DNA from 2 places in the Mesorhizobium sp. M8A.F.Ca.ET.202.01.1.1 genome. Region 1 is predicted to be linked to the other one. Evidence: riboswitches for the same ligand, from Rfam matches in the RefSeq annotation. Region 1 holds a riboswitch; the other holds the start of a gene.
The links. Region 1 has a riboswitch for S-adenosylmethionine ahead of EN845_RS20620 (homoserine O-acetyltransferase). Riboswitches for the same ligand answer to the same signal wherever they lie in the genome.

Region 1 (10,801 bases):
GTCCATCTGGTCCTCCGCCCTGAGCCCGTGCGAAGGACGGTATGGCAAGGCATGAGGATCGTCTTGGACGTTCGTGCGTCCCGTCTTGCCGGCAGCCCTCAGGCGCTGGCTTTGTCGAGCTCGGCCATATCGTCGGCGCTCAACTTCAACGACACCGCCCTGATCAGGCTGTCCATCTGGCTTGGCTTGGTGGCACTGGCGATCGGCGCGGTGACGCCCGGCCGCGCCATGGCCCAGGCAAGCGCCACTTCCGCCTGCTTGGCCGAATGCCTGGCGGATACGGCGTCGAGCGCCGCCAGAATGCGCGTGCCGCGTGGATTGAGATAGCCGCCGACATCCTCCCCGCGCTCGCTCTGGCCAAGATCGGCTTCCGTGCGGTACTTGCCGCTCAAGAAACCTTTGGCCAGGCTGAAATAGGTGATGACGCCGACATCCTCGGCCACGCAGAGGTCGCGCAGCGGGCCATCGAAGGAGGAGCGGTCGTAGAGATTGTATTCCGGCTGCAGCACCTCGTAGCGCGGCAGGCCGCGCAGGCTTGCCACGTCAAGTGCAGCACGCAACTGGCCGGCATCGAGGTTGGAACAGCCGGCATAGCGGATCTTGCCCTTGGCGAGCAGTTTCTCATAGGCGCCGAGCGTTTCCTCATAGGGCGTCGTCGGATCCGGCCAGTGCGACAGATAAAGATCGATGAATTCGGTCTGCAGCCGCTTCAGCGATGCATCGACGGCCTTTTCAATATAGGCGGCGGACAGATCCTTGTGGCCCTGCCCCATATCCGAGCCGACCTTGGTGACCACCACGACCTTGTCGCGATTGCCGCGGTCCTTCATCCATTTGCCGATGATGGTTTCCGATTCACCGCCCTTGTTGCCGGGAACCCAACGCGAATAGGCGTCGGCCGTATCGATGGCATTGAGGCCCGCGCCGACGAAGCGGTCGAGCAGATCGAAGGAGGTCTTCTCGTCAGCGGTCCAGCCGAAGACATTGCCGCCCAGAACCAGCGGCGCGATGGAAAGGTCGGTGCGACCGAGACGGCGTTTCTGCAAGACGGATCTCCGTGATGATTGGGGCCGGGCGATGCCGCCCGCTGGCTGGGTTCGGAGCCTAACCTAGGTCTTGCCGCATCGAGGTCAAAGGCCCTGGCCACCGTTTTCCGCAGAGCCAGCGCTTCACAAAGACGCTATCCCCCGTTTCACCTCCTCCAGCCAGTGGTCGCGGATGCCCAGTGCTTCCAGATGCTTCAGCGTACTCAGCACATAGTCCTCGTTGTTGCCCGATCGGCCGACCGCGCCACGCACCACGGCCGCTGCATCCGCCGCGTCCATCGCCCCGGCATATTGCTCATGCTTGCGGTCGACGATGTAGGCCACGGCCTCGACCGCGCCGCCGCCGTCGAGACGAACCTTGAGCGTCCGCTCGAGATAGACGCTGGTGACAAGCTCGCGCTCACGCAGATAGGCAATGACCTCGTCGCGCAGTTCGCCGGGCACGCGGAAGGCGAGGCCGACGCAGGACCCGCCATGGTCGAGGCCAAGCACCAGTCCCGGCCGCTGGCGCGTGCCGCGGTGCACGAAGGAATAGACGCAAAGCGAGCGGCGGTAGCCATGCAGGCGCGCACGCCGTGTCTCGACATGCGCGAAACCGGGCCGCCAGATCAGCGAACCGTAGCCGAACACCCAAAAATCGCCCATATCACCGCGCCTGATTGCAAAAGAATGGCAACACCGCACCGGAAACCGGTGTTTTTTCCGCCCGTGTCCGTCTACCTATCGTCTCTGTCCACTGGTGTTCCCGGAATCGAGAATCCGTTCACACCATCCATGCGTTAATGAGAGCCAAAGCATGACGTCAAGTGACGAACGCCGACCGGGTAACCGTCGCCGCCTATGGTGGCTTGCCGCGTTCATCCTGGTGCTGTTCGCCATATACAGCGCCGGATGGTTCTATCTGGCCAACAGGGTCAGGTCGGAGGCCGACAAGGCGGTTGCCACGCTCAATAAGAGCGGCATCCAGGCTGGCTGCGCCAACCTCGAGGTCAGTGGCTATCCGCTGAGCTTTGCCGTCTCTTGCGACAATCTCGCCTACGAGGACGATGCCAAGAACATTGCCGCCTCGGCCGGCTCCTTCAATGCCACCGCCCAGATCGCCCAGCCCTTGTCGCCGGTTGCCAATCTGCGCGGTCCGCTCCGAACCTCCGTCCCGGGCATGATGCCGCTCTGGATCGACTGGGACAATCTGCAGGCCAACGTCAAACTGTGGTATCCGCTGCCGCGACGTATAGCGCTGCAGGCCGAGGGCCTGTCGGGCCAGACCGATCCGGCCGACGATACCGATCCAGTCGAGCTGTTCAGTGCCGGCAAGGCATCAGGCCAGTTGCAGCCGAATGGCGCGGATATCGACTATGTCGGCAGCTTTGGCGATCTTGAAATCGATCCCGACACGATCGGCGGGCGCGTGCTGCCGGCGCTCGATGCCAGCGGCGACGTGACACTGAAGAACGGCGTGGCGCTGGTCGGCACGCAGGTGAAAAGCCTGCGCGGCCAGAGGATCGAAATCCGTAATCTCGATCTGTCGTCGGGGACGGCGCGTGTCACCGTTTCCGGACCGCTGTCGGTCGATGCAGAAGGCCTGGTCGATGCCGATCTGATGATCAGGATCAAGGATCCGAAGGCCGTGGCATCTATCCTTGCCGGCGCCGTGCCCGAGCAGAAGAATGCGATCGAGCAAGGTTTTGGCGCCCTGGCTCTACTCGGCAGCGAGCCGTCGATGCCGCTGAAGGTGGTCAAGGGCAAGGCCTCGCTCGGCTTTATCCCGCTGGGCAAGATCAAGCCGGTGCAATAGCACCCATGGCAAGACCCGTGAGGCTCTTGAGTGTTGGAGCGCTGACGCTGGACACCATCCTGCGCGTCGAGTCGCTTCCGACGCATCAGGGAAAATTCATCGCCTCGGACGGCGTCCAGATCGCCTCGGGCATGGCCACGAGCGCGGCCTGCGCCGCACGTCGTCTCGGCGCCGAGATATCGCTATGGGCGAGTGCTGGCGACGATCCTGTCGGCGATCAGCTGATCGCTGGAATCGAGGCCGAGGGCGTCGATTGCAGCCATGTGCGCCGCGTCAGCGGCGCACGCTCGGCGCTGGCCTCGATCCTGGTCGATGCGCATGGCGAGCGTATCATCGTGCCGTTCTACGACACGCGCGCGCAGGCTGATCCCGAAGCCTTGCCGTTTCCCGACATCACGGCGTTCGATGCCGTGCTGGCCGACGTGCGCTGGCCGGGTGCAGCGGCACTTGCCCTGAACGCGGCGCGCGCCGCGGGCAGGCCGGCTATCCTCGATGCCGATACCGCGCCGCTGGCGGTGCTGGAGCAACTGTTGCCGCTGGCCTCGCACATCGTCGCCTCCGAACCGGCAGTGCGTATCATCTGCGGCCACGCGTTGGATCTGGAGACCGCTTGCGAGGATCTCGCCTCCAGCACCGACGCCTTCGTCGCGGTCACCGGCGGCGCGGCGGGTACCTGGTGGTTCGATCGAAGCGCCGGATCATCCCGCCATGTCGAGGCGCCGAGGATCAAGGCGGTCGACACGCTGGCCGCCGGCGATGTCTTTCATGGCGCCTTTGCCGTTGGGCTGGCGGAAGCCATGGCGATCGAGCACGCACTGCGCTTTGCGAGTGCCGCCGCCGCGCTCAAATGCCTGCGCTTCGGCGGCAGGCTGGGCGCGCCGGATCGGGCGGAAACGCTCGCCATGATGGCAGCGACCTGGCCTGAAACAGCTTAGCTCTTTGCCGGATGCTCGACCGCCTGGCGGCCAAAGTCCGGCGCGTCGATATCCTGGCCCGCCTCGATGATCGAGCGGCGCACGGCGCGGGTGCGGGTGAACAGGTCGAAGAGTTTGTCGCCATCGCCCCAGCGGATCGCGCGCTGCAGGAACGCCAGATCTTCCGAGAAGCGCGCCAGCATTTCCAGGATGGCATCCTTGTTGTGCAGGCACACGTCCCGCCACATGGTCGGATCGGAGGCGGCCAGACGCGTGAAATCGCGAAAGCCGGAGGCGGAATATTTGATCACTTCCGTCTTGGTCACCGATTCCAGGTCGTCGGCGGTGCCGACGATGTTGTAGGCGATGATGTGCGGCAGATGCGAGACGATGGCCAGCGTCATGTCGTGATGCTGCGGATCCATCGTGTCGATGTTGGCGCCGCAGCGGCGCCAGAATTCCGACAGCCGTTCCAGCGCCTCCGGATCGGTGCCCGGCACCGGCGTGAAGATGCACCAGCGATTGTCGAACAGGTCGGCAAATCCGGCATCCGGGCCGGATTTTTCGGTACCCGCCAGCGGATGGCCGGGAATGAAATGGACGCCCTCAGGCACATGCGGCTGCATCTGCGCGATGACTGAGGCCTTGGTTGAGCCGACATCGGTGAGGATCGCACCTTTTTTTAGCGCCGGCGCAATCTCCTGCGCCACCGCACCGGATGAGCCCACCGGCACCGAGACGATGACCAGATCGGCATCACGCACAGCTTCCCTGGAATCGGTGGTGTAGGAATCGCCTAGTCCCAGTTCCTCGGCTCGCTTGAGCGTTGCCACACTGCGCGTCGAGATCGCGACATGGCGAGCCAGGCCTTCGCGGCGAATGACGCGGGCCAGCGACGAGCCGATCAGGCCGATGCCGACCAGCGCGATTTTTTCGAACATCGGTGATGCCATGGTGTGTAACTTTTCAGGCGTTCTAGCTTTTCAGGAATGTCTTGAGCGCGGCGACAACGCCGCGATTGGCCTCTTCGGTACCGACGGTCATTCGCAGCGCGTTGGGAAAGCCGTAGCCTGAAACGCGCCGCAGAATATAGCCGCGCGCGCTCAGATAATCATCCGCCGCAGCCGCCGAATGCCTCTGGTCGTCGGGAAAATGAATGAGCAGGAAATTGCCGACGCTGGGCGTCACGCGCAGTCCGAGTCCAGTCATCTCCTCGCTCAGCCAGGCGAGCCAGGTCTCGTTATGCGCCACGCTGCGCTCGACATGGGCGCGGTCGCGGATCGCGGCGATGCCGGCCTCGATCGCGGTCGCATTGACGTTGAAGGGGCCGCGCACGCGGTTGATCGCATCGACAATGTGCATCGGACCATACATCCAGCCGATACGCGCTCCGCCGAGACCGATCTTGGAGAAGGTGCGGGTCATCACCACGTTCTCGGCGCTGCCGGCCAGCTCGATGCCGGCTTCGTAATCGTTGCGGCGGACATATTCGGCATAGGCCGCGTCCAGCACCAGCAGCACGTTTTTCGGCAGTCCGGCATGCAGGCGACGCACCTCCTGGAACGGCACATAGGTGCCGGTCGGATTGTTGGGATTGGCCAGGAACACGATTTTCGTGCGCGGCGTCACAGCCGCCAGCATCGCATCGATGTCGGCGCGCTCGTCGGTCTCCTTGACCACGACCGGGGTGGCGCCGGCCGACTGGATGTAGATCTTGTAGACCATGAAGGCGTGTTCGGTGAACATGGCCTCGTCGCCGGGCGCGAGATAGGTCTGTGCCAACAGGCCAAGGATCTCGTCGGAACCGTTGGAGCAGATGATGTTCTGCGCGTTGAGGCCATGCACCTCGGCGATCGCCTCGCGCAACCGCCTGGCGGTGCCGTCGGGATAGATGTCGAGTTTGCCGGCGACCTCACGCGCGGCCTCGATCGCCTTCGGCGACGGCCCAAGCGGGTTCTCGTTCGACGACAACTTGTAGACCTTGGCGACCCCGGCCGGCGCCGTGCTCTTGCCGGGCACATAGGCGTCTATGTCCATGATGCCCGCGCGGGGGGTTGGACGTGCCTGATCCGGTGTCTGGTTCATGTCTTGCAAAATCCGTCGAAAATGCCTCCATCCGGAAGCCGCTGCGGAAATACAAGCCATGGCCGGCAATGTCGAGAGGCGGCACTAGTGCCAGCCGCCGCCATTGACGGCGAGGCGGGCGGGTTCTAGAAGGGCGGTGACAGTTCCGTGGTGATTTGGCCGGTCGGCTTGCAGCCACGTTAAACAATTCGCTAAAGGGCCGTTTGCGTGACGTAACCGGCTTTGCGAAGGCAATGCCGGTTTTTTATTGTCCGCTACCGGCCCGGACGACCGCATCGGCGCCGCGAAAATCAGCGGAGATTTTCGCAAGAAACGATGCAGCAAGAGAGATTAGGAATGGCCGCTCTGCGCGCAGCAAGGACCAACAACGAGGTCGACAATCCGTCGAGCCTGGTGTTGCGTTTCGGACCCGACAAGCCGCTCAAGCTCGATGCCGGCACGGTGCTGTCGCCGTTCCAGATCGCCTATCAGACCTATGGCGTTCTGAACGATGCCCGTTCCAATGCCATCCTCGTCTGCCATGCACTGACCGGCGACCAGCATGTCGCCAACACCAATCCGGTGACCGGCAAGCCAGGCTGGTGGGAAGTGCTGATCGGCCCCGGCAAGATCATCGACACCAACCGTTTCTTCGTCATCTGTTCCAACGTCATCGGCGGCTGCCTTGGTTCCACCGGGCCGGCTTCGACCAACCCCGCCACGGGAAAGCCCTATGGGCTCGACCTTCCTGTCATCACCATCCGCGACATGGTGCGTGCGCAGCAGATGCTGGTCGACCATTTCGGCATCGAGAAGCTGTTCTGCGTGCTGGGCGGCTCGATGGGCGGCATGCAGGTGCTGCAATGGGCGTCGAGCTATCCCGAGCGGGTGTTCTCGGCACTGCCGATCGCCACCGGCGCGCGCCATTCGTCACAGAACATCGCCTTCCACGAGGTCGGGCGGCAGGCCGTGATGGCCGATCCGGACTGGCATGGCGGCAAATATTTCGAGCACGGCAAGCGCCCGGAAAAGGGGCTGGCGGTGGCGCGCATGGCCGCCCACATCACCTATCTGTCGGAAGCCGCCCTGCACCGCAAATTCGGCCGCAACCTGCAGGACCGCGAAGCGCTGACCTTCGGCTTCGATGCCGATTTCCAGATCGAGAGCTATCTGCGCCACCAGGGCATGACCTTCGTCGACCGCTTCGACGCCAACTCCTACCTCTACATGACACGGTCGATGGATTATTTCGACCTTGCCGCCGACCATGGCGGCCGGCTGGCGGACGCCTTTGCCGGCACCAAGACCCGCTTCTGCCTGGTGTCCTTCACGTCGGATTGGCTGTTCCCGACCGAAGAGAGCCGCTCGATCGTGCACGCGCTCAACGCCGCCGGTGCCTCGGTTTCCTTCGTCGAGATCGAGACCGACCGCGGCCACGACGCCTTCCTGCTCGACGAACCGGAACTGTTTGCCGCCATCAACGGCTTTATCGGTTCGGCCGCGCGCGCCAGGGGGCTCGGTGCATGACCCCGAAACGTTGCAGACTTTTCGGACCACGGTCATGCGTCAGACGGAAAGGCGAAGCCATGACCCAGAAAAATTGCGGACTTTTCGGACCATCGTCATGCGCCACTCAGGAGGCGAAGCCATGAGCGTCAATGGCAGCCAGCGTGTCGACCTTGAGGTCGTCGCCAACCTCATCCCGCCGCAATCGCGCGTGCTTGACGTAGGCTCCGGCGACGGCTCGCTGCTCGAATTGCTGCAGGAAACCAAGCAGGTCGACGGTCGCGGCCTTGAGCTTTCGCAGCGCGGCGTCAACGAATGCGTGGCGCGCGGCCTCTCGGTCATCCAGGGCGATGCCGACAAGGATCTCGAATTCTATCCCGACAAGGGTTTTGACTTCGTCGTCCTGTCGCAGACCCTGCAGGCCACCCGCAACCCGAAGCTGGTGCTCGACGAACTGCTCCGGATCGGCAATCGGGCGATCGTGTCCTTCCCCAATTTCGGCCATTGGCGGGTGCGCCTGTCGCTGTTCGTCAAGGGCCGCATGCCGGTGACCAAGGATCTGCCCTACTCCTGGTACGACACGCCCAACATCCACTTCTGCACCATCCGCGACTTCGTCAATCTGTGCGAGGAGCTTGGCGCGACGGTGGAAAAGGCGACCGCGCTCGACGCCAACGGCCAGAAGATCGGCCTGTCGATGCCCTGGTGGTTCTGGAATTTCTTTGGCCAGCAGGCGGTGTTTTTGTTGAAGCGATAAGGCTGCCGTCGGCCTCCTATGCGAGGACATCCGTGGGCTTGTGCGGATGTTCCACGCCGTCGGCCAACACCACATGGACGCAACCGCGAAGAGCTTCCGCCAATTTCAGCGGTGGCAAAAGTGTTGCGGTTGAAGCGCTAGGCGCCGGAATTCACCATTCCCTTGTCGTCAGAACGACGGCACAATGGGTGACATAACAGGTTGTTTTTTGTAGCGTCGCACTTAATCCCGATGAGGGCCAGCCAGGGGGAAGTCCGATCCATTCAACCATCCTGAAGAGCTATCGGAAAGTGCATTTTCGCGCTGGAAACAGCTGACGTGGAGCATTTGCCCCTCATCACGGTCATCACCCCGACTCACAACCGGCGCCAAACGGTGCTCCGCGCGGTGGAAAGCGTGCTTTCTCAGAGCATGGCGCGGTTTGAGCATATCGTCGTCGACGATGGCTCGACCGACGGGACGGAAGCGGCGCTTGCGCGCATTCGCGACCCTCGGCTGATCTATGTCGGCGCGAAATGGCGCGGCGCCAATGCCGCCAGGAATGCCGGCATCGAGCTGGCGAGGGCGCCCGTGGTGACTTTTCTTGATTCGGACGATCTCTTCCTGCCACACCGGCTCGAACGGACGCTGGCATGGTTCGACGACAATCCGGCGCTCGAAGTCCTGCTCTCCTCGTATGTCTCGGTGAAGGCTGGCCGTGGCACCGCCTGCGTCAACCGCCGTGCTTTCCTCAATCCGGCGATGCTGGAGCGGGCGGTGGTTGCGCAGACGGCCTTCATCGCCGGGTCGGCGATAACGGCGAGGCGGGAAGCCTTGCTGGCCATCGGCGGCTATGACAGCGACATTCCCCGGATGCAGGACCGGGAGCTTCTGCTGCGCTTCGCACAGCGCTTCGGCGCGCAATTATCGGAAGATATCGACTGGACGAAGCACAATTCGCAGAACTCGATTTCGGGCCGCCGGGACGGCTATGTCGAAGCCTATGCGATCCTGATGAGTAAGCACCCGCACATCGCTCGCTCTTACCCCCATGTCCCACCCTTTATGATCACGCGGCAGATCATCGCCGATATTCTCCGGGGGCGGATACCACAGGCATTTGCTGGATACATGGCCAACCGCTCGTCCGACGCGCTTGGTTATTCATTGCCGGAACTGATCGCCGGTTATCTCTACGGCCGCCGCTGGCGGCGCGGCCTCTACGACGAGGTTCGCGGGAAGTTTGGAATTCCACCGGCCTGACCTGGCGGCAGCTCAGCGATCGAGTACGGCGCGTTGCAGGGGCCTGCCTGGCCCACGGCCAGGCCTATCGGTCCAGTTCCGGGAAATAGGGATCCGACAGGAACCGCCTGTCCCGTTCTCCCAGAAGGCAGTCGATCGGCGCGTCCATCTCGGCGGGCACGATTTTGGGCTTGTCCTGAATGCCGCTGACTTCGAGAATCAGCTTGCGCCGGATCGCCGTTGAGAATTCGGCGGCCGCATGGATCGGCAGCACGAAGGAACCAGGTCCGCCGGTCACGCACTGCGCATAATACTGATCGAGATGGCTGAAGGTCGGTGATGGCTTGATCAGGATCGGCAGGCCGTTGATGACGATGCCCTTGGCAATGGCCGCATCGCGCGTCACAGTGACCGGCGGCCCGATATTGTTGGGGCCGTCGCCAGATATGTCGATGACGCTGCGTTCGCTCGCGAAATTGGTGCCGTCGAAAAGCTCGGCGCCGAAAGCAAGCGCGCTTGAAATCGAGGTGCCGCGGAAACTCCGGAAAGGGCGGGCCGCAAGCTTGTCGGCAAAATCGTTGGCGCTCTGCGCACTGTCGATGATCTGCCAGCCGATGACCGCGTCATCGCGCACCGTGCCGGCCCACTCGAAATAGGCGAGCGCAATGCGCCCAGTATGGCCGGAACGGACCGCCTGGATGAAATCGGCGTGCCGCAGCGCCTCGACATAGCCGGCGCGTTGAAGGGCGAACTCGGTCTCGTCCATCGACAGCGAGATATCGACCGCCAGCACCAGTTCGACGTCGACAGCCAGCGTATTTGGCGCCGAAGGAACCGGGGCGGCCTCGGCGCAAGCCAGGCAGGCAAGCAGGCTCATTATCTCAAGCATGGCCAGCACGAGCGATGTTTCGATCGCGACATTCGCTCGCGATCACGGCGAAATAAAGCTTGTGGCAGGCGTGGCCGCCCGGTCCGAATGCCGGCCGTTCTATGTCTTGCGCCGAGCGGCGACTGGCGGCGGTTCGATGGCGCCCGCCCTGACACGGGCGGGTTTCAGCGGGGGCACGCCGGTATCCTTCACGATCGTCAGGGAACGCGGGAAGAACTGATTGTTGTGCAGGCCGCGCCCGATATTGATGATCGCGGCACCTTTCAGATGCTTATCCATGAGCGACAGCACACGCCTCAGCGACGGGCCGTCGAACGCATCCATCGCTTCATCGATGATCACCCATTTCGGCTTCCGCAAGGCAAGCCTGGCGAAGGCGAGCGATCGCTGTTCGTCATCGCCCAACTCACGCTCCCAGCGGGCCGACCGGTCGAGCGAGGATGACAGCCGATCGAGGCCGACTTCGGCAAGCACCGCCGAAATATCGGCATCGCTTGCCGGAGCGACACCATAGGGATGGTCGAGCACCTCGCGCAGCGTACCGGCGGGGAAGTAAGGGACACGAGGCACGAAGATGGGGGCTTCTCCCGCCGGCATGCCGATCTTTCC
Region 2 (10,801 bases), on a different contig from region 1:
CTGCTCGGCACCTCGCTCAAGTTCGAAGGCAAGTTCATCCTGCAGACCGGTACCGACGGGCCTGTCGACATGCTGGTCGCGGACTTTTCCACGCCCTCGGCGCTGCGCGCCTATGCGCGTTTCGACGCGGATCGGCTCGAAGCGCTGGTCGCGGCCGGCGAGACCTCGCAGCAAACGCTGCTTGGCAGCGGCGTGCTGGCGCTGACCATCGATCAGGGCGCCCATACGCAGCGCTATCAGGGCATCGTCCAGCTCGACGGCGAAACGCTGGAAGACGCGGCGCGCACCTATTTCCGCCAGTCGGAACAGATCCCGACGGATATCAGGCTCTCGGTCGCCAAGCTGCTGACGCCCGGTATCGGCGGTGCGCGCGAGCAGTGGCGCGCCGGCGGCATACTGGCGCAGTTCCTGCCGCAATCGCCCGAGCGCATGCGCGTCCCGGACCTGCCGGGTGGCGATGGCGATCCGCGCGAGGAAGTCCACGATCCGGCCGATAATTCCTGGCAGGAACTCCTCGCCTTGCTGGGCACCATCGAGCCGACCGAGCTGATCGACCCGACCATCGGCGCCGAGCGGCTGCTCTATCGCTTGTTCCACGAGCATGGCGTGCGCGTCTTCGGCGGCGTCCCGGTCACCGACCAGTGCTCGTGCTCCAGGGACAAGATCCGCGATATCCTCGAAGGCTTCTCCGCGCAGGAGATCAAGGACAGCACCGAGGATGGCGGCATCCACGTCGCCTGCGAGTTCTGCTCGACCCAGTACGACTTCGATCCGGCCGAGTTTGCGGCTCAGTAAAGCTAGTCCCTTCTCCCCGTCACTATACGGGGAGAAGGTGCCGGCAGGCGGATGAGGGGCAGCGCCAGCGTTAGTACAGGAGCTCCTTGGCTCTATCTGAAGAAATTCTCGCAAGCTCGGCGCTGCCCTCATTGTCCTGCCGGACGGTCGTCACTCGAAAAGCCAAGCAATTGGCTTTTCGTCCGCTTCGCGGACCATTCCTCAACTCCCCCGTATAGTGACGGGAGAAAAGACGCTAATTCACCGTGCGCCTTGTCCCCGGCAGATCGAGCGAGAAGGCGGGGATGGCGATGTCGAAGGTCTCGCCGCGCTTGTTGCGCATCGTGTAGCGTCCGACCATGATCCCGGACGGTGTCGAGAGCGGGCAGCCGGACGTGTATTGATAGCTGTCGCCGGGATTGAGTTCCGGCTGGTCGCCGACAACGCCCGGCCCGCGCACTTCCTCGACCCGGCCGGCGCCATCGGTGATGTGCCAATAGCGCGACAACAACTGCACGAACTCGTCCGACTGGTTGTCGATCGTTATCTGATAGCCCCAGACATAGCGGTTCTCCGAGGGATCCGAACGGTCCTCGAGATAGAACGGCCTGACCTGCACTTCGATGTTGCGCGTCACGGCGCGGTACATGAGCGGCTCCAAAACAACCCGATGACTTTCAGCGCTCCCGGTGAGCAGGTCAACGTGCGCGTCTTGTCGCGGCTGACCTTGAACCGCAGGTGCCGGCAAAGAATGTCATTTAAGTGACACACGACAATGGTGGTGTGCACGAACCGGGCGACTCGGCGCTCTGTCGAACTGTTGAAAACGGCCACGATGCCGGCCGCCTTTCCGGAGTGACCAGATCTCGATGGAACTCACCTTCATAGCCGCCTCGCTTTCGACCGCACTCATCCTTTCAAACGCCGCCAGCATTTCGCTCGCCGCTTCACAGCTGAAACGGCGCAACACGATCGCCCCGCCAGCCGGCAAGCCGCAACCGGTCTCGATCGTCGTCCCGTCGCGGGGCGTCGAGCCGTTCACGCATGAGACGCTGGAACGCGCCTTCGCCCTCGACTGGCCACGCTACGAACTGATCTTCTGCGTCGCCCATCCCGACGATCCGGTGGTCAAACTGATAAACAGGGCGATTGCCCGGTTTCCCAAGGTGCCGGCCCGGCTGCTGATCGGTGACGACCGCGTCAGCGCCAATCCAAAGCTCAACAATTGCGTCAAGGGTTGGGAAGCGGCACGCCACAACTGGGTCATCCTTGCCGATTCCAACGTCCTGATGCCGAGGAACTATGTCGAGCACATGATGGCGGCATGGCGGCCCGACACCGGCCTTGTCTGCTCGACGCCGATCGGCTCGCGGCCCGAGGGTTTCTGGGCCGATGTCGAATGCGCCTTCCTTAACACATTGCAGGCCCGCTGGCAGTATGCCGGCGAGGCGCTCGGCCTCGGCTTTGCCCAGGGCAAGAGCATGCTGTGGAACAAGCCGATGCTGGATGCCAATGGCGGCATTCGGGCGCTGGCCGCCGAGATCGCCGAGGACGCTGCCGCCACCAAGCTGGTGAACGGCCTCGGCTTGCGCGTCAATCTCGTTGCCGCGCCCTTCGAGCAGCCGCTCGGCCAGCGCACGCTTGGCGAGATCTGGTCGCGTCAGGCCCGCTGGGCGCGCCTGCGCCGCGTCACCTTCCCGCTGTTCTTCGCGCCCGAAATCCTGACCGGCGCGGCGGTGCCTCTCGCGCTTGCCCTGGTTGCTGCGGCGAGCGCCGGCATCAGCCTCTGGGCAACCGCGATTGCCGTGTTGGCGGCCTTCTACCTTCCGGAGTGCGCACTGGCCTTGTCCAAGGGCTGGTACCTGTCGCCGCGCATGGTCGCGGCCATGATTGCGCGGGACGTGATGCTCCCAACCCTCTGGGCGCGCGGCTGGCTCGGCGGCGCCGTCGACTGGCGCGGCAACGTAATGACCATCCGCACCAAGGCGGCCGAACTGGAGGAGACGCCGTCGCGCGCCTGATCGCCGCGACCGACGCTCCCAAACAGCCTATTTGGCGGTCTTCAGCGCCTGCGCGATGTCTTCCAGCAGGTCGTCGGCGTCCTCCAGGCCGACCGACAGCCTGAGCGTCCCTGGCCCGATGCCGAGTTCGGCGCGGGCCTCGTCGCTCAGGTTCTTGTGCGTCGTCGTCGCCGGATGGGTGATCAGGCTCTTGGCATCGCCGAGATTGTTCGAGATCAGCACGATGTCGAGGGCGTTCTGCAGCGCGAAGGCCGCCGGCTTGCCGCCCTTGACGTCGAGGCAGATCAGCGTCGAGCCGCCCGACATCTGCTTCTTGACGATGGCGGCCTGCGGATGGTCGGCGCGGCCGGGATAGATGACGCGGGCGATCTGCGGCTGCTCGGCCAGGAAGTCGGCGATCCTGCCGGCGCTTTCCGTCTGCTGGCGCACGCGCAGCGGCAGCGTTTCGAGCCCCTTCAGCAAGGTCCAGGCATTGAACGGCGACAGGCTGGGGCCGGTGTGGCGGAAATAGTCGTGCAGGTTTTCGTCGATCCACTTCTTGTCCGACAGGATGACGCCGCCGAGGCAACGGCCCTGGCCGTCAATATGCTTGGTGGCCGAGTAGACGACGATGTGCGCACCAAGCTGCAACGGCTTCTGCTGCAGCGGCGTGGCGAAGACATTGTCGACGACAAGCCGCGCGCCGATCGAATTGGCAAGCGAGGCGACGGCTGATATGTCGACGACTTCCAGCGTCGGATTGGTCGGGCTTTCCAGGAAGAACAGCTTGGTGTTCGGCCTGACCGCCTTTTCCCAATTGGCGATATCGGTGCCGTCGACCAAGGTCGCCTCGATGCCATAGCGCGGCGCCAGCGTCTCGACCACCCAGCGACAGGAGCCGAACAGCGCGCGCGCCGCAATGATATGATCGCCGGCCTTGACGCTGCACAGAAGGGCCGCGGTCACCGCCGCCATGCCCGACGCCGTGGCGCGCGCGTCCTCGGCGCCTTCGAGAGCGCACATGCGCTTTTCGAACATGTCGACGGTCGGGTTGGCGTAACGCGAATAGATGAAGCCAGGCTCTTCGCCCTTGAAGCGGGCTTCCGCCGCCTGGGCGGTTTTATAGACATAGCCCTGGGTCAGGTACATCGCCTCGGCGGTTTCGCCGAATTGGGAACGCAGGGTTCCGCCATGCACGAGTGCCGTCTGAGGTTTCCAGTTGCGCTTCTTGGTGCTCATCGCTTTGTTCCAGACACAAAAAAACCGGCCGCGAAAGTCGCAACCGGTCCATACGGCCTTGCGGCCCGACGGTCCTTTAGCGACTTGTTTAACGTGGCTGCAAGCCGACCGGCCAAATCACCACGGGATAACGACCCTTTAGACCCGCGCCACGCTTGCGTCAATTGCCGGCTTCATTAAGAGGTTTGTACCAAGGCAGGTTCCGCAAAAGTGCCCGGTGGTTTTGCGGCAAGAACCTGCACCAAAAGAGACCAGTCTTGGGCGGAGCCAGACTTTGCGGCAGACAGGCATTCTTCCTGATCAGGACATTTCGGCGCTGTTCAAGTCCGGCGCGCTGAAGTCGCCGCGCGCGCTCGATGCCGATCAGATCCAGCCGGCGAGCCTTGATCTCAGATTGGGGAAAAAGGCCTGGCGGGTGCGCGCCTCGTTCCTGCCCGGCCCCAACCACAAGGTCTCGGAAAAGCTCGATCGGCTGCAACTCCACGAGATTAATCTGACCGAAGGCGCGGTTCTCGAAACCGGCTGCGTCTATATCGTGCCGCTGCTCGAAAGTCTGGCCCTGCCGGCTGGCATTTCGGCTTCGGCCAATCCGAAGAGCTCGACCGGGCGGCTCGACATCTTCACCCGCGTCATGACCGATCGCGGCCACGAGTTCGACAAGATCGCCGCCGGCTATCACGGCCCGCTCTATCTCGAGGTCAGTCCGCGCACTTTTCCGATCGTCGTGCGCACCGGTTCGCGCCTGTCGCAGATCCGCTTCCGTACAGGCAACGCACTGCTATCGGAAGCCGAACTGCATGAATTGCACAACGCCGAAATGCTGGTCGCCACCGATCCGCCGAACATTTCCGGCGGCGGCATCGCGCTGTCGATCGATCTCAATGGCGACAAGGATGGGCTGGTCGGCTATCGCGGCAAGCACCACACCGGCCTCGTCGATGTCGACAAGCGTGCCGCACAGGACGTCGTCGATTTCTGGGAGCCGATCCACAAGAGCGGCGCCGGCGAACTGGTGCTCGATCCCGACGAGTTCTACATCCTCGTCAGCCAGGAGGCGGTGCATGTGCCGCCGCTCTACGCCGCCGAGATGACGCCCTTCGATCCGCTGGTCGGCGAGTTCCGTGTCCACTATGCCGGCTTTTTCGATCCGGGGTTCGGCCATTCGGCGTCCGGCGGCACCGGCAGCCGGGCGGTGCTCGAAGTGCGCAGCCACGAAGTCCCGTTCATCCTCGACCATGGCCAGATCGTCGGCCGGCTGGTCTACGAGCACATGCTGAAGCGGCCGCGGGCGCTTTACGGCACCGACCTGGGCTCGAACTACCAGGCGCAAGGCCTCAAGCTCTCAAAGCATTTCCGCGCGGTGCGCTAAGGTCGAAGCTGCCGATCTCCCCACGAGAGGGGGATGACGCCCCCGTGGCTTTTACAGCGCCTTCACCGCCACCTTCACCGGCTTTTCGATTTCCAGCGGGTTGCGCAGCGGCAGGCCGAAATCCCCTGCCTCGATCTCGAACACGTCGCCTGCTTCCGTGTTGATGCCGTCGGCGAAGGATAGCGTCGCGGTGCCGAACATATGCACATGCACGTCGCCCGGCTGGCGGAAGGCCGAATATTTGAAGTGGTGGTGTTCGAGATTGGCGATGGTGTGCGACATGTTCGTTTCGCCCGACAGGAACGGCTTCTCCCACAATGTCTTGCCGTCTCGCAGGATGCGCGACGTGCCGCGGATGTCCGAAGGCAGGTCTCCGATCAGGATTTCCGGCCCGAACGAGGCATTGCGCAGCTTGGAGTGGGCGAGGAAGAGATAGTTCACGCGCTCGGTCACATGGTCCGAGAATTCGTTCGACAGCGTGAAGCCGACGCGGAACGGCGCGCCATCGTCGCCGATGACATAGATCCCGGCGACCTCGGGTTCTTCGCCGGCATCCTTGGCAAAGGCCGGCGACATCAGCGCCGCGCCAGGCGCGACCGCCATGGTGCCGTTGCCCTTGTAGAACCATTCCGGCTGTACGCCGACCTGGCCTTTGGCGGGTTTGCCGCCTTCCAGCCCCATGCGGAACATCTTCATCGAATCGGTGAGCTGCTCCTCGCCGTCGGTGCTGAGCTTCTTGTGCATGGAATCGCGCGTCGCGGCCGACCCGAGATGCGTCAGCCCCGTGCCGGTCAGGTGCAGATGCGCCGGGTCGGGGTGATTGATCGGCGACAGGAGCCGTCCTCTCTTGTAGGCGGCGTCGAGATCGACCGTCTCGCCAAGTCCCTTGCGTTCGATCAGGGCGGCCAGGCCGACACCGGTGCGGGCGGCCTCCATCGCCAGCGAATAGACGCTGCGCGCGCCGTTGATGATCCGGGTCTTCCCGCCGCTGCGGGCAACGACACGGATCGTCTCGGCATCGTCGAGAATCTGCGAGATCAGCATGATCAGTCCTCTCTCATTTTTCCGTGTCGGGCTGCCATCGGCAAAATCCCGACCGGCGCGGCGCGGAAACGCGCCACGGTTGAAACGCTTCGTCCGGATTGCGTTCGCGAGCCTGGTCCTTCCCCGGACTTCTTGGTGCCGACGGGCTGCCGGCAGCTTCGCGATCTAGAACCCGTATGCCTCCTAGTCCTCGCCTCCAGCCCTTAAGCCTTGTTCTTGTTGTAGACGTCGAAGATGACGGCTCCGAGCAACACCAGTCCCTTGACTACCTGCTGCCAGTCGACGTTGACGCCCATGATCGACATGCCGTTGTTCATCACGCCCATGATGAAGCCGCCGACCACCGCGCCGATCACCTGGCCGACGCCGCCCATCGCCGAGGCGCCGCCGATGAAGACGGCCGCGATCACGTCGAGCTCGCTGCCGAGGCCCGCGGCCGGCACGGCCTGGCCGAGACGCGCGGCGATGATCAGGCCGCCGAGCGCCGACAGCACGCCCATATTGATGAACACCAGAAGCGTCAGCCGCTCGGTGTTGATGCCCGACAATTGTGCTGCCTTGGGGTTGCCGCCCATCGCGTAGATGCGGCGGCCGATGGTCATGCGCTTGGTAACGAAGACGAACAGCGAGATCAGCACGCCCATGACGAGCAGCACTACCGGCAGGCCCCTGTAGCTGGCGAATTCATAGACCAGGAACAGCGCCAGCGCGCTGGCAACCAGCGTCTTGATGACGAACAGGGGGAAGGGCTCGGCCTCATAGCCGTGGCGCTCGCGCTTGCGCCGTGTCCTCACCCCGAAATAGGCATAGGCCAGCACGGCGATCAGCCCCAGCACGACCGTCGTCATGTGCAGCGTCAGGCCGCTGCCCAAAATGGTCTTGCCGGCCGCGTTCACCGTCGGCGCAACCAGCGTCAGCGGGCCGATCACATCAGGGATGAAGCCGGAGCTGAGTGCCTTGAAGCCGTCCGGAAGCGGACCCACCGAGGAGCCGCCGCCCAGCAACGCCTGGCAGATGCCGCGGAAGATCAGCATGCCCGCCAGCGTCACGATGAAGCTCGGTATCCGGTGATAGGCGATCCAATAGCCTTGCGCCGCGCCGATCAGGCCGCCCACGATCAGGCAGACGATCGAGACCACCAGCGGATTGCTGAGCGGTCCGAGCTGCCAGATGACCATCATGTTCGCCGCCAGCGCGCCGATGAAACCGGCGACCGATCCGACGCTGAGGTCGATATAGCCGGAAACGATGACCAGCAGCATGCCCAGCGCCATCACGATGATGAACGAGTTCTGCTGCACCAGGTTGCTGAGGTTGACTGGCTTGAACAGCGTTCCCGACGTGGTGAACTGGAAGAACAGCATGATGACGATCAGCGCGATAATCAGACCATATTCGCGCAGGTTCGTCGTCAGCGCCGAGACGGCGATGCGTGGACGTTGTTCTTCGGCGATGTTGCCTTGCGGGGCGGGGGCGCTGTCGGTGCTCATGCTGCTTTTCCTTCTCCACGAACGATGGCCCGCATTATTTTTTCCTGGCTCGCGTCCGCCGCGGGCATTTCGCCCACGATGCGCCCTTCGTTCATGACATAGATTCGGTCGGTGATGCCGAGCAATTCCGGCATTTCCGACGAGATGACCAGGATCGCCTTACCTTCAGCGGCGAGGCGCGCGATGATCGTGTAGATTTCGTACTTGGCGCCGACATCGATGCCGCGCGTCGGCTCGTCGAGGATCAGAACTTCCGGGTCGGCGAACAGCCATTTCGACAACACCACCTTCTGCTGGTTGCCGCCCGAAAGATTGCCGGTCATCTGATAGACGCTCGATGCACGGATGTTGGTTTTCTTTCGATAGTCGTTGGCAACGGCGAGCTCGCGCATGTCGTCGATCACACTGTGGCGCGAGACGCCGCCCAGATTGGCCAGCGTTATGTTGTGCTTGATATGATCGATGAGGTTGAGACCGTAGGTCTTGCGGTCCTCGGTCACATAGGCGATCCCGTGTTGGACCGCCTTGCTCACCGAGGAGACGTCGACCGCCTTGCCCTTGAGCAGCACTTCGCCGGTGATGCGGCGCCCATAGGAGCGGCCGAACAGGCTCATGGCGAATTCGGTGCGGCCGGCGCCCATCAGCCCGGCAATGCCGACCACCTCGCCCTTGCGCACGTTGAGGTCGATGCCCTTGATCACCTGCCGCTCGGCATGGATCGGGTGATAGACCGACCAGTTCTTCACTTCGAACACGACCTCGCCGATGTCAGGCTCGCGCGGCGGATAGCGGTCGTCGAGCGAGCGGCCGACCATGGAGGTGATGATGCGGTCCTCCGAAATATCCTTCTTGGCCAGCGTCTCGATGGTACGCCCGTCGCGGATCACGGTAACCTTGTCGGCGACCCGGTTCACCTCGTTGAGCTTGTGCGAGATCAGGATCGAGGTCATGCCTTGCCGCTTGAATTCGAGCAGCAGGTCGAGCAGCGCCTGGCTGTCCTTTTCGCTGAGCGATGCGGTCGGCTCGTCGAGGATCAGCAGCTTGACTTCCTTGCTCAGCGCCTTGGCGATCTCGACCAACTGCTGCTTGCCGACGCCGATATTGGTGATCAGGGTCTTTGGGTCCTCCTTGAGGCCCACCTTCTTCAACAGGGCGCTGGTGCGCGCCTCGTTGGCGTTCCAGTCGATGACGCCGTATGTGGCGTGCTCGTTGCCGAGGAAGATGTTTTCGGCGATCGACAGCATCGGCACCAGCGCAAGCTCCTGGTGGATGATGACGATGCCCTTGTGTTCGCTGTCATGGATGCCCTTGAATTGGCATTCCTGGCCCTGAAAAATGATCTGGCCGTCATAGGTGCCGGAGGGATAGACGCCCGACAGCACCTTCATCAGCGTCGACTTGCCGGCGCCGTTCTCGCCGACAACGGCGTGGATCTCACCTTCCTCCACGCTGAGGTTGACGTTCGACAGCGCCTTCACGCCGGGGAACGTCTTGGTGATGTCGCGCATCTCCAAAATCGTCGAGGTCATCAGGGCAAGCTCCTCCTAGACTTTCTTGTTTTTACGCAATTCCTGACGGAAAACCGCCGCGCACTTTTCCTGGAATTGCTCTAGGCCGGCAGAAACAATACCGGGGTCGCTTGTGAACGAAAAGGGGCCCTGCGTTGCGCAGGACCCCTGATTTTATAACCGGGATTACTTCAGGTCTTCGGCCTTGATGTAGCCGGAATCGACGACCATCGCCTGGTAGTTCGACTTGTCGACCTCATGCGGCGTCAGCAGGATCGAGGGAACCACCTTGACGTCGTTGTTGTAGGTCTTTTCATCGAGGCCTTCCGGCTTGCCGCCCGAGAGCACCTTGTCGACCAGCTGCACAGTGGCCTTGGCCAGTTCGCGGGTGTCCTTGAACACGGTCGAGTACTGCTCGCCCGAGATGATCAGCTTGACCGAGGCGGTCTCGGCATCCTGACCGGTCACGATCGGCCAGGGCTGTGCGTCCGTGCCGTAGCCGACGGCGCGCAGCGAGGCGGTGATGCCGCGCGACAGGCCGTCATAGGGCGACAGGACGCCGTCGACGCGGCTGCCGTCCGAGTAGTTGGCCGACAGGAGGTTGTCCATGCGAGCCTGGGCGGTGGCGGCGAGCCAGCGCAGCGTGCCGACCTTGTCCATGCCGGTCTGGCCGGACTTGATCTTGATCGAGCCGTCGTCAATCAATGGCTGCAGGACGGAGATAGCACCGTTGTAGAAGAAGAAGGCGTTGTTGTCGTCGGGCGAGCCGCCGAACAGTTCGACGTTCCACGGCTTGGTGTTCGGGAAGCGCTCCTTGAGGCCCTTGACCAGCGAATTCGCCTGGATCACGCCGACGCCGAAATTGTCGAAAGTGGTGTAGTAGTCGACATTGGCGGTCTTCTTGATCAGGCGGTCATAGGCGACCACGACGACGCCTGCGTCGTTCGCCTTCTGCAGCGCATCCGACAGGGTGGTGCCGTCGATCGAGGCGATGATCAGCGCCTTCGGGCCCTTGGTGATTTCGTTTTCCAGCTGGCTGAGCTGGTTGGGGATGTCGTCCTGCGCATACTGCAGGTCGACAGTGTAGCCAAGCGCCTCGAGCTGGGATTTGACGGCGTCGCCGTCATTGATCCAGCGCTGCGAGGTCTTGGTCGGCATCAGCACGCCGACAAGACCCTTGTCGGCCGCGTGCGCCTGATAGCTCATGGCAGCGATGCCAAGGGCCGCGACGGCGGCCAGCGTCTTGATGATTTTCACGTTACTCTCCCTGGTTGATGGACGCGACACCTCGGGGCTTCGCGGGCCGCGCAGCCAGACAGGAGCGCAAAGGCGCCGCTGTCGGCTTTATCGATCTCCGGTATCCTCCCAATCGGCTCC

Region 2: it holds a riboswitch for S-adenosylmethionine, as region 1 does, so the genes downstream of both, EN845_RS26215 (O-succinylhomoserine sulfhydrylase) here and EN845_RS20620 (homoserine O-acetyltransferase) in region 1, are expected to answer to the same signal.

Annotation. Positions count from the first base shown of each region.
Region 1 is NZ_SRUN01000009.1:234,185-244,985, forward strand. It holds gene EN845_RS20585 (LysE family translocator) at 1-6, opposite strand, end outside; gene EN845_RS20590 (aldo/keto reductase) at 99-1,046, opposite strand; gene EN845_RS20595 (gamma-glutamylcyclotransferase) at 1,170-1,691, opposite strand; gene EN845_RS20600 (DUF2125 domain-containing protein) at 1,843-2,841, shown strand; gene EN845_RS20605 (sugar kinase) at 2,847-3,776, shown strand; gene EN845_RS20610 (prephenate/arogenate dehydrogenase family protein) at 3,773-4,708, opposite strand; gene hisC (histidinol-phosphate transaminase) at 4,731-5,840, opposite strand; SAM riboswitch at 5,978-6,055, shown strand; gene EN845_RS20620 (homoserine O-acetyltransferase) at 6,177-7,346, shown strand; gene metW (methionine biosynthesis protein MetW) at 7,468-8,082, shown strand; gene EN845_RS20630 (glycosyltransferase family A protein) at 8,401-9,324, shown strand; gene EN845_RS20635 (DUF1194 domain-containing protein) at 9,389-10,192, opposite strand; gene EN845_RS20640 (ABC transporter ATP-binding protein/permease) at 10,292-10,801, opposite strand, start outside.
Region 2 is NZ_SRUN01000013.1:217,353-228,153, forward strand. It holds gene EN845_RS26200 (Hsp33 family molecular chaperone) at 1-795, shown strand, start outside; gene apaG (Co2+/Mg2+ efflux protein ApaG) at 1,031-1,423, opposite strand; gene EN845_RS26210 (ceramide glucosyltransferase) at 1,644-2,795, shown strand; gene EN845_RS26215 (O-succinylhomoserine sulfhydrylase) at 2,823-4,013, opposite strand; SAM riboswitch at 4,070-4,147, opposite strand; gene EN845_RS26220 (2'-deoxycytidine 5'-triphosphate deaminase) at 4,288-5,382, shown strand; gene araD1 (AraD1 family protein) at 5,434-6,426, opposite strand; gene mmsB (multiple monosaccharide ABC transporter permease) at 6,630-7,916, opposite strand; gene mmsA (multiple monosaccharide ABC transporter ATP-binding protein) at 7,913-9,445, opposite strand; gene chvE (multiple monosaccharide ABC transporter substrate-binding protein) at 9,611-10,681, opposite strand.